Regions from separate parts of the Bradyrhizobium sp. LTSPM299 genome, predicted to be linked through region 3. Evidence: predicted binding sites of a transcription regulator. Region 3 holds the regulator's gene; each other region holds the start of a gene.

Region 1 (3,280 bases), on a different contig from region 3:
GCGGAAATTCTCGCGCTGGGCACGATCGAGGATCTCCGAGATCACCCGGGCCTGATTGATCCGCGACGGTAGCGCCGACCGGCGCATCCGCCCCTCGCTCGGCCAACCCGTTTCTCCAATCAGGACTTCCTTGCCCGGAAACGTCGACGCCATCCGCATGCGGATGGCGTCGACGTGAGCGGCGGCGAATTTCGCCGGGACCGGATCATTTTCCCAATATGGGTGGATATGAATGGTGATGAAATCGACGACGTCTTGAAGTTCGCGGTAGCGCAGCCAGAACTCCCAGACGTCGGAATAGGTGACGGGGACGGTCACCTGCGCCTTGACCGAGCGAATGATGGCGGCAAGGTCGGAAGCAGTCATTGCCCGGTGCAACATGACCTCGTTGCCGACCCCAAGCGCGATGATGGTTCCCGGATATTGCCGGGCGAGGCGTATGCCCGTCGATATCTGTGTCGCGTTCTTTTGCGGGTCCCCTCCGAGCCAAATTCCCTGAATGACTTTCAGCCCCACCTTGGCCGCTAGCTCCGGGATCTGATCGAGACCCAGATCGGTCGCATAGGTACGGACGCAATCGGTTATTTTGGCAAGCTGGGCGAGATCCTCCGCGATCTGTTCCCGCGACACTTGCGTCGCCGGCGACTCGGACGTCTGGTGAGCGCGGAACGGCGCGTACGCGATGCATTGCAGCTTGGCATTCGGGTCGATCGGTGCGCGGACCAAATTGATGGGGGTGGCCAGCCACCACCACACCGCTGCAATCGTACCCAGGGATATCAGGAGAAGCGCCAGAGGCGTGCGAAGCGAAATAGTTGCGTCCTCCAGGGCATGGATCGTCGATCAACCGGCGTGCGACCCTGACCCCACCATAACAAATACTCGACTCGCGAAAATTGCCGCCAGATTGTCCGCGCCGCAAGAGGAGAGTCACCTCTGACGATCACCATGATTCTACCGCAGGGCAGGTAGAAATAATCTTCGCCGTCTTTCGAGATGGCCTCCCTGGATGGCCTCCCTGACGGTCATCATGCGCCATGCAAGCGAACTTCTGATTCGTCCGCCTCACATGGACGAACAACCCCCAACTTTGGCGACGTCGGTTGTCGGCAGCCGAGCGAACATCGGTCCGCGTAGATCCCCATTGCGGCGTTTGACCCGAAGCGGAAGTCGCTCGGATCTGACGGATCATCGCTCATGACGAGATGAGGCGCGTGTACCCAAATCGTGCAGGCTTTTCGCCAGAACCTCCGAAAATGTCGCCGCTGCGATGGACAGGCCGCGCCCTCGCAACTGACTCAGCACCAGTTCGGCCCGCGGGGGATGTCGCGCGTGTCGATGGGACAGGCAACCAGGCCCATGCCCAGATCGGCGGATGGTGCACCGATCTCGATCTGGAAGGAGACGAGATCACATCGATAGACCAACCCCCGCAGCATCTCGAACGAGTTGGATTCCGCAACGACGTTGAAGCGCACCTGTCGACGGGAGGTGACCTCGTCGAGAATGTGCCGGCCGTTGAGCGAGCGGTCGGGTAGAGCGGCTGGATCTCCAGGGCATTCGGATATCGGCATTCAATCTGCGTCGACCCGAATCCTACGTTGCTGATCGATCGGCTTCGCCAATTTGTCCGAACTGACGTACCAAAATGGCTGTGACGGCGCGTGCAGCCAAACGTCTGACTTTCTTCTGTTGGCCGTAGCAGACTTACCAGCTCGGCTAGCGCCAACTGGCGCCTCTGTTGCGCATGTAACCCATTGTTTCGGCTTGATGAATCGCGGACCCGCCGGTTCGATGTGCGGCATCGCTTGGTGGCCGCGACGGTCGCCAAACGGGCGCCATCACATGACTGTCATATCACTGTCATGTAAGCGTAGTCCTAATGTCACACGCCATAGCCCCCAATTACATTTCCCAGAGAGAATTCATGAGCGATGTCGCGTTGCCCGGTTCGATCGAGCCTGCTCTCGGGAGAGGCCCGGATCTTGAAAAAGGCTTTCATCCCCTGACGGGTATTATCTACCTGGGAGTGATCGGTGCTGCTCTCTTGTTCGTCGCGTACAGCATCTACGCGGATGTCGGTGCCACCGGCGCAGGGAAGACCTCGTATCTGGCATTCCTGCTGCTCTTCGTCGCATTGCTGATCGCGCTCGGCTTCGAATTCGTCAACGGCTTTCACGACACGGCCAACGCCGTCGCGACCGTCATTTACACACGCTCGATGCCGGCCCATGTCGCCGTCGTTTGGTCGGGCGTGTTCAATCTCATCGGTGTTCTTCTGTCGAGTGGCGCAGTCGCCTTTGGCGTCGTTTCGCTGTTGCCGGTGGAGTTGATCCTTCAGGTCGGCAGCAGTGCCGGCTTCGCGATGGTATTCGCGCTGCTGATCGCGGCGATCATCTGGAACGTGGGCACCTGGTATTTCGGGCTGCCGGCTTCGAGCTCGCACACCCTGATTGGATCGATCATGGGCGTTGGCATCACCAACGCGTTGATGCACGGCCGAGAGGGGACCTCGGGCGTGGACTGGTCCCAGGCCGGCAACATCGCCAAAGCCCTCCTCCTGTCGCCATTGTTCGGCTTCGCGCTCGCCGCGATTCTGCTCTTTGCGCTCAAAAGCGCTCTCTTGCGCGCGACGCCAGCACTGTTTGCCGAGCCAAAGGGCGACCAGCCCCCTCCCTGGTGGATACGAGGCGTCCTGATCCTCACCTGCACCCTGGTCAGTTTTTTCCACGGGTCCAACGACGGTCAAAAAGGCATGGGCCTTATTATGCTCATTCTGATCGGCACGGTCCCGACGGCTTACGCGCTGAATCGTGCGATGCCCGCCAGCCAGATCGAGCAGTTCGCCAACAACTCGGCTGCCGCAGGCAAAGTCATCGAGAGCAAAAGCGCCGACCGCCGCGTCACCGGCAACGCGCGCCCGGCGGTGACCAATTATATCGCGCTTCGCCAGCTCGACGAAAGCACCTACCCGTCACTGGTCAAGCTGATGCGGGAGATCAGCGACGAGGTTGCACAATACGGGTCGCTCGCAAAGTTCCCGGCTGAGACGGTCAGCAATACGCGCAACGATATGTACCTGGTTTCCGAAACCCTTCGGCTCCTTATGAAGAGTGACGAGAGCAAGCTCAGCGGCGACGACGTTGCAACAATTGCGCGCTACAAAGGATCGCTGGACAGCGCGACGAAATTCATCCCGAGTTGGGTCAAGATCGCGGTCGCGATTGCACTTGGCCTCGGCACGATGGTCGGATGGAAGCGAATCGTGGTGACCGTCGGC
Region 2 (3,280 bases), on a different contig from region 3:
ATCTCGCCGTGATGGACGACGAATTTGAAATCGAGATTGCCCATCGCGACGCAGGCCTGACACTCGCAGGCGGAGGCCTGGCGAACGTTGCGCAGGCGTCGCCGGAATTTGAAATAGGCGCCCTCGATCGCGTCCTGCAGCAGCGAACCGTCGACCGTCGCGTCGGTCGTGTAGACGAACGCGGCGTCACCCTCGAACTTGGCGAGGCGAAACGGCGGGCGCAGCCCTTTCACCACCGTGTCCATGAAATCGGCGATGATGTCCTGCGCATGGTCGAGCTCGACCGCCGCGAGGAAGTTGGTATAGCCCGAGATGTCGGCAATCGCGAAATATGCCGCTTCAGCCTTCGGAAGCATCAAGACCTCCAACGCAACCGGTTCGTTCCGATTGTTGCGGAGGCGCAGTTTGTCATACCGCGCTATCAGCGGTCGAGGGCCAAAGAGGCCCTCAGGAGCAGCATCGGAACTGCGTCACCTCTCCCGCAAGCGGGAGAGGTGCAACGAACATGTGGCCAGGCCTCACCAGCCCAGTTCACGTAGATAGGTGGCGCGTGCGGCAACGCCGGTGTGGGTGAAATCGGTAAAGATCCCATCGACGCCGAGACGGAAGAATTTGAGATCTTCCTGGACTGGATCGCCGTGATAGTCGCCGGCCAGATATTTCTTCTCGTTTCGGAATGTGAAGGGATGCACGAACAGGCCGACCTTGTGCGCGTCGGCAATGACGCTGGTGGCTTCCTGCGTCGCGGCGTCCGGCGTCGATCCCTTATAGGGCGTGCCGTCGGCGTTCGCGTCCTTCCAGGGCGAGATCTTGTACGGGACGAGATAAACCTTCCACGGACCGATGCCGTCGGCATAGGTCTTGATCTCCGCCAGGCCCGCAGGGGTTAGCATCGCGTCGAACCCGCGTGAATCACCCACAACCGTCCAGTCATAGGGGCGGGAATTGGCGATGTTATTGAGCAGGACCTTGCCGGCCTTGAAGTCGACGCCGTTGCCGTCGATCAGCTGGACCTGCCGCGTATCCAGACCATGGCTGCGCATGTATTTCAGGCTGCCGGGCTCAAAGCTCTGGACGATGACCGGCGCGTCCTTCGCATTGAGGCCGTTGTCCTTGATGATCTTGATCAGGGCATCCTCGAGCGGGTGGCTGCCGGGCGCGCCGCAGCCATTGGCGATGGCCTGGGCATTGTTCCAGGTCGGATTCTTGGTTTCCGGATAGACGGATATCGTCCGGCCGGTTTCCTTGCTCTTGGCCTTGGCGAGGTCGACGATCTCCTGGAAACTGATGATCGGGAACTTGCCGTTGAACACCTTGGGCCGTTCATTGGCGGCATCATAGGTGGTGCCGGAAATCCAGTTCTTCAGCTCGGCCATGGTGAAATCGGTGATCGACCAGTCATTGGTGTGGTCGTCGCCGTCGACGATCAGCGCCTTCAGCACCGATTTCGGATCGGCGGGATCGACGAGGTCGGTGGGATATTCGGCCGGTCCGCTCGCGGCGGATTGCGGCCATTTCACCTTGACCATGACGCCCGGCGTCGTGCGCTTGCGGGCGGCGACCGCCGCATTGGTTTTCGCCACCTCGGCCACGTTGGTGTTGTCGCTCAGCCAGGGATTGTGACGTGCGACCAGCACGCAATCCTTGGTCAGGTGCAGGTCCTCTTCGAGCGAATCGGTCCCCAGCGCCACCGCCAGCTCGTAAGATGCCTCGGTCTCTTCAGGCATCAGCCCCGGCACGCCGCGATGCCCGATCACCAGTGGCTGCTTGCCATCGAGGGTCAGGAAGGGCTTGGCGCCTGATGGGGCCGCGGCGGTTTGGGCCAAGGCCATCGATGGTGAGAGGAAAGCCAAAGCCGCCGCACCGAACAGCATCGCTTTAACATCTACTTTCGGTCGTGAACGACTATTCTTCATGGCCAAGCCTCTCCATCTTTTCCGTAGTATCGCATTGAATGCTGCAAGAGCCGGGCCGAATAAGGCCCACGCTCTCGTCTTCTTGTATCAATTCTCTGACAGGCAGATGACTGCCGGGCGAGCGGGGCAAGACTCTTCAAATACGCCGGGACCCGTTCGTCTGCAAACCGTTAACCACGCGTTTCGAGACCGTCGATTCCGACATCCGAATTGCCGCTATAATCCTGCCGCAGCGAATTGGGGCAGGCGATGGACGAGACCGATCGAGAGAACAGCAATCCCGCAATAGCCCGGATTCGCGGCCGCTACCCGCAGTACACGCGGGGACGATTGGGACGCTTTGCCGAAAGGCTGCGGGACAAAATTCATGCCGATCGTGTGCCGGTCGTGTCGCTCGAGCTTGCCGGGCCAACCGAGCGGATCAGTCTATCCGAGGCGCTCAAGCTGGATTACCGGCCGATTTCGCTGGGCCAAACGCTGGGTCCGCTCTGGGCGACGTATTGGGTGCGGGTCTCGGCTGACGTGCCCGAAGCCTGGGCCGGCTCGCGCGTGGACCTCAATTGGGACAGCCGCTCGGAAGCCTTGCTGTGGCTGGATGGACGCTCGTCACAGGGGCTGAACCCCGGTCGCCACATCGCGCCGCTACTTCAGCCGGCACGCGGCGGTGAGACGCTCACCTTCTACGTGGAAGTTGCCTGCAACGGCCTGTTTGGCGAATTCGGAAGCAACCCGCTGGGCTATGCCCTGGCGGCGTGCGAGCTGTGCCGCTTCGATCCCGAGGCGCAGGCGATCTATTTCGACTACGACGTTCTGCGCCAGCTCGAGGCCGATCGGGATCCCGCGAAGAAAACCAGGTCATACGGTGCCGTCGGCGAGACGGTGCAGCCGGCGCTGGATCGGACCTGGGCGGGGCGGTTGCTGCACGACCTCAACCGTATCTGCAATATCGCCGACCCCGATGACCGCGCGACATGGCCGGCGGCGCGAACGATCCTCGACGGCTTGCTCGCGGCGCGCAATGGCACGGTGGCCCATGAGATGTCGGCGATCGGCCACGCCCATCTCGACACCGCGTGGCTGTGGCCATTGGAAGAAACCAGGCGCAAGGGCCAACGCAGCTTCTCCACGGCGGTTGCGCTGATGGACCGTTATCCCGATTTCAAGTTCGCCTGCTCGCAGGCCTACCAGTACGCCATCATCGAGCAGCACGATCCCGATCTGTTCGCACGCATCCGCGCCAAGGTCACGGCGGGGCAATGGATTCCCGTCGGCGGCAGCTGGATCGAGCCGGACTGCAATCTGCCCTGGGGCGAGTCGATCTGCCGGCAATTCCTGTATGGTCAGCGTTACTTCGAGCGGACCTT
Region 3 (3,280 bases):
TGGAGCGGTGCTTTGCTCATCACCTTCACCGTGCTCGCCCTCAATATCGGCGCGCGCATTCTCGGTGCCGAAAGGGCCACAAAATGACCGAGCTCTCCGTTTCGACGAATCCCCCGAGCCATGTTGCTCCGCATTCGCCGCTGCCGGATGCGCCGCCGAAGGTCACGGTGCGCAACCTCAATTTCTATTACGGCGAGCACCACGCGCTGAAGAACATCAATTTGACGCTCGGCACCAACCGCGTCACCGCGTTCATCGGCCCGTCCGGCTGCGGCAAGTCGACTTTGCTGCGCATCTTCAACCGGATGTATGATCTCTATCCGGGTCAGCGCGCCGTCGGCCAGCTGATGCTGGACCAGACCAACATCCTCGACGCCAAGCTCGACCTCAATCTGCTGCGCGCGCGGGTCGGCATGGTATTCCAGAAGCCGACGCCGTTCCCGATGACGATCTACGAGAACATCGCCTTCGGCATCCGCCTCTACGAGAAGATTTCGAAGTCCGAGATGGACGACCGCGTCGAGAAGGCGCTGCGCGGCGGCGCGCTGTGGAACGAGGTCAAGGACAAGCTGAACGCCTCGGGCCTCTCGCTCTCCGGCGGCCAGCAGCAGCGCCTGTGCATCGCGCGCACGGTTGCGGTGCGGCCCGAAGTGATCCTGTTCGACGAGCCGTGCTCGGCGCTCGATCCGATCTCGACCGCCAAGGTCGAGGAGCTGATCCAGGAGCTGTCCGAGGACTACACGATCGCGATCGTCACCCACAACATGCAGCAGGCGGCGCGCGTCTCCGACAAGACCGCCTTCATGTATCTCGGCGAACTGATCGAGTTCGACGACACCAACAAGATCTTCACCTCGCCGAGCGATCGACGTACCCAGGATTACATCACCGGCCGGTTCGGTTGAGGAGATAACACATGGCTTCTGAACATACCGCCAAGGCGTTCGACAGCGACCTGCAGGAACTCACCCGCCTGGTCGCCGAGATGGGCGGCCTGGTCGAGCGCATGATCACCGAGTCGGTCGATGCGTTGATCCGCCGCGACGTCGCGCTCGGCAAGCGTGTCGTCGCCGCCGACATCGAGATCGACAGCCTGCAGCGCGTCATCGAGGAACGCGCGGTTCTGACCATCGCGCGCCGCCAGCCGATGGCGATTGATCTGCGCGAGATCGTCGGCGCGATGCGCGTGGCCACCGACCTCGAGCGGATCGGCGACCTCGCCAAGAACATGGGCAAGCGCGTCGCGGCGCTGGAGAGCGATTTCCAGCCGCTCAAGCTGATCCGCGGCCTGGAGCACATGACCGATCTCGTGCTGTCGCAGGTCAAGTCGGTGCTCGACGCCTATGCGGCGCACGATCTGCCGGCGGCGATGGCGGTCTGGAAGGGCGACGAGGAGGTCGACGCGATCTGCACCTCGCTGTTCCGCGAACTGCTGACCTACATGATGGAAGATCCGCGCAACATCTCGTTCTGCATCCATCTGATGTTCTGCGCCAAGAACATCGAGCGGATCGGCGACCACGCCACCAACATCGCGGAAACCGTCTTCTACATGATCGAAGGCCAGCAAATCATGGACAAGCGTCCGAAGGGCGACATGACCAATTTCGCCACCACGGTTCCGGGCAGTTAATTTCGGTTCGCGTCAGGGCAACGGATCAAGACAGAGAGAGAGAACACAAAGCGATGAGCGCACGCATTCTGGTGGTCGAAGACGAAGAAGCGCTGACGACGTTGTTGCGCTACAACCTCGACGCGGAAGGCTATGACGTCGAGACGGTCGGCCGCGGCGACGACGCCGACACGCGGCTGAAGGAGCGCATTCCCGATCTCGTGGTGCTGGACTGGATGCTGCCGGGCCTCTCCGGCATCGAACTGTGCCGCCGCCTGCGGGCGCGGCCCGAGACCAAGCAGCTGCCGATCATCATGCTGACCGCGCGCGGCGAGGAGAGCGAGCGGGTACGGGGCCTTGCCACCGGCGCCGACGACTACATCGTCAAGCCGTTCTCGGTGCCGGAGCTGTTGGCGCGGGTGAAGGGCCTGCTGCGCCGGGCAAGCCCGGAGCGGCTTGCGACCGTGCTGACCTATGGCGACATCGAGCTCGATCGCGAGAAGCGCCGCGTCGCGCGCTCCGGCCGGCCGATCGATCTCGGCCCGACCGAGTATCGGCTGCTCGAGTTCTTCCTTGAGCATCCCGGCCGCGTGTTCAGCCGCGAGCAATTGCTCGACAGCGTCTGGGGCCGCGACATCTATATCGACGAGCGCACCGTCGACGTGCATATCGGCCGTTTGCGCAAGCTGCTCAATCCGGGCCGCGAGCAGGATCCGATCCGCACCGTGCGCGGCGCGGGCTACGCGCTGGATGACCGTTTTGCCAAGGCCGAGCCGCAGCAGTAAGGCCGCGCGAGCTTTCACAATTGTCGTCCCGGCGAAAGCCGGGGCCCATAACCACAAATCTTGATTGTTGGAATACGCTGGAGCCCCAGCGGGGCACAACCACTCGCGTCGGTCGTTATGGATCCCGGCTTTCGCCGGGATGACGCCGTGGATGGAGTCGGCTTACCTACCGCGTCGGCTTGGGCGCCGGCCGCCGGCGATCATTCGCCGGCTGGTAGGCGATGCGCGAGTGATGTGCGCAATAGGGCAGGCCGCCGAGCGCCTTGCCGCCGCAGAAGAAGAAATCCGGGCTCGACGGATCGCCGACCGGCCAATGGCAGGTTGCCTCGTTCAGCTCGAGCAGCGACAGCCGCTGGCTCATCGGCACGACGTTGTCGTAGGTGACCGGATCGGCCTCCATCTCGACCTCGAAGGCGTGGGCCAGCGCGGTGTTGCCGCGCGACACCGGGCGCGCCACCCGCATCATATGCTGCGCCGGACGTGCCTTGCGTTGCCGCGGCGCGGCCGCGGAAGGCGCCTTGGCACGGCCGGACAGGCCGAGCCGGTGCACTTTGCCGATCACGGCATTTCGCGTCACATTGCCAAGTTCCGCCGCGATCTGGCTGGCGGACAGGCCGGATTCCCAGAGCTTCTTCAGCTGCTCGACGCGATCGTCGGACCAGGTCAATACAGTCATCACATTCATCCCTTCGCCTAGCACCGGCCAATCCTTGGAGCGGTGCTGCGAGCCAAATCTCGAAAAACTCCTGCGGTCAGAATCCCTTGGCCCTCGCCGGGCACGCCTATGCGCCCGAACGTCTACGCAGAACGAAAGGCTACTTAAGGGGTCCAGTACTACCGCACGAGATGTCGTACCCGACAGCCCAAACGCTACAATATGGCG

What was found. The regulator PhoB, encoded in region 3, activates phosphate uptake and scavenging genes when phosphate is short. The targets are predictions, from matches to a motif close to TGTCATNNANCTGTCAT.
Region 1: the regulator PhoB is predicted to act here: its motif matches at 1,851-1,867, upstream of UP10_RS25955 (inorganic phosphate transporter).
Region 2: the regulator PhoB is predicted to act here: its motif matches at 2,012-2,028, upstream of UP10_RS09355 (glycerophosphodiester phosphodiesterase family protein).

Annotation. Positions count from the first base shown of each region.
Region 1 covers NZ_JYMU01000049.1:568,376-571,655, forward strand. The annotation lists gene UP10_RS25945 (glycoside hydrolase family 17 protein) at 1-756, opposite strand, end outside; gene UP10_RS25950 (type 2 periplasmic-binding domain-containing protein) at 1,299-1,574, opposite strand; gene UP10_RS25955 (inorganic phosphate transporter) at 1,928-3,280, shown strand, end outside.
Region 2 covers NZ_JYMU01000013.1:273,185-276,464, forward strand. The annotation lists gene UP10_RS09350 (DUF2652 domain-containing protein) at 1-356, opposite strand, end outside; gene UP10_RS09355 (glycerophosphodiester phosphodiesterase family protein) at 519-1,916, opposite strand; gene UP10_RS09360 (alpha-mannosidase) at 2,166-3,280, shown strand, end outside.
Region 3 covers NZ_JYMU01000058.1:15,042-18,321, reverse strand. The annotation lists gene pstA (phosphate ABC transporter permease PstA) at 1-87, shown strand, start outside; gene pstB (phosphate ABC transporter ATP-binding protein PstB) at 84-905, shown strand; gene phoU (phosphate signaling complex protein PhoU) at 917-1,633, shown strand; gene phoB (phosphate regulon transcriptional regulator PhoB) at 1,687-2,397, shown strand; gene UP10_RS29140 (GcrA family cell cycle regulator) at 2,564-3,073, opposite strand.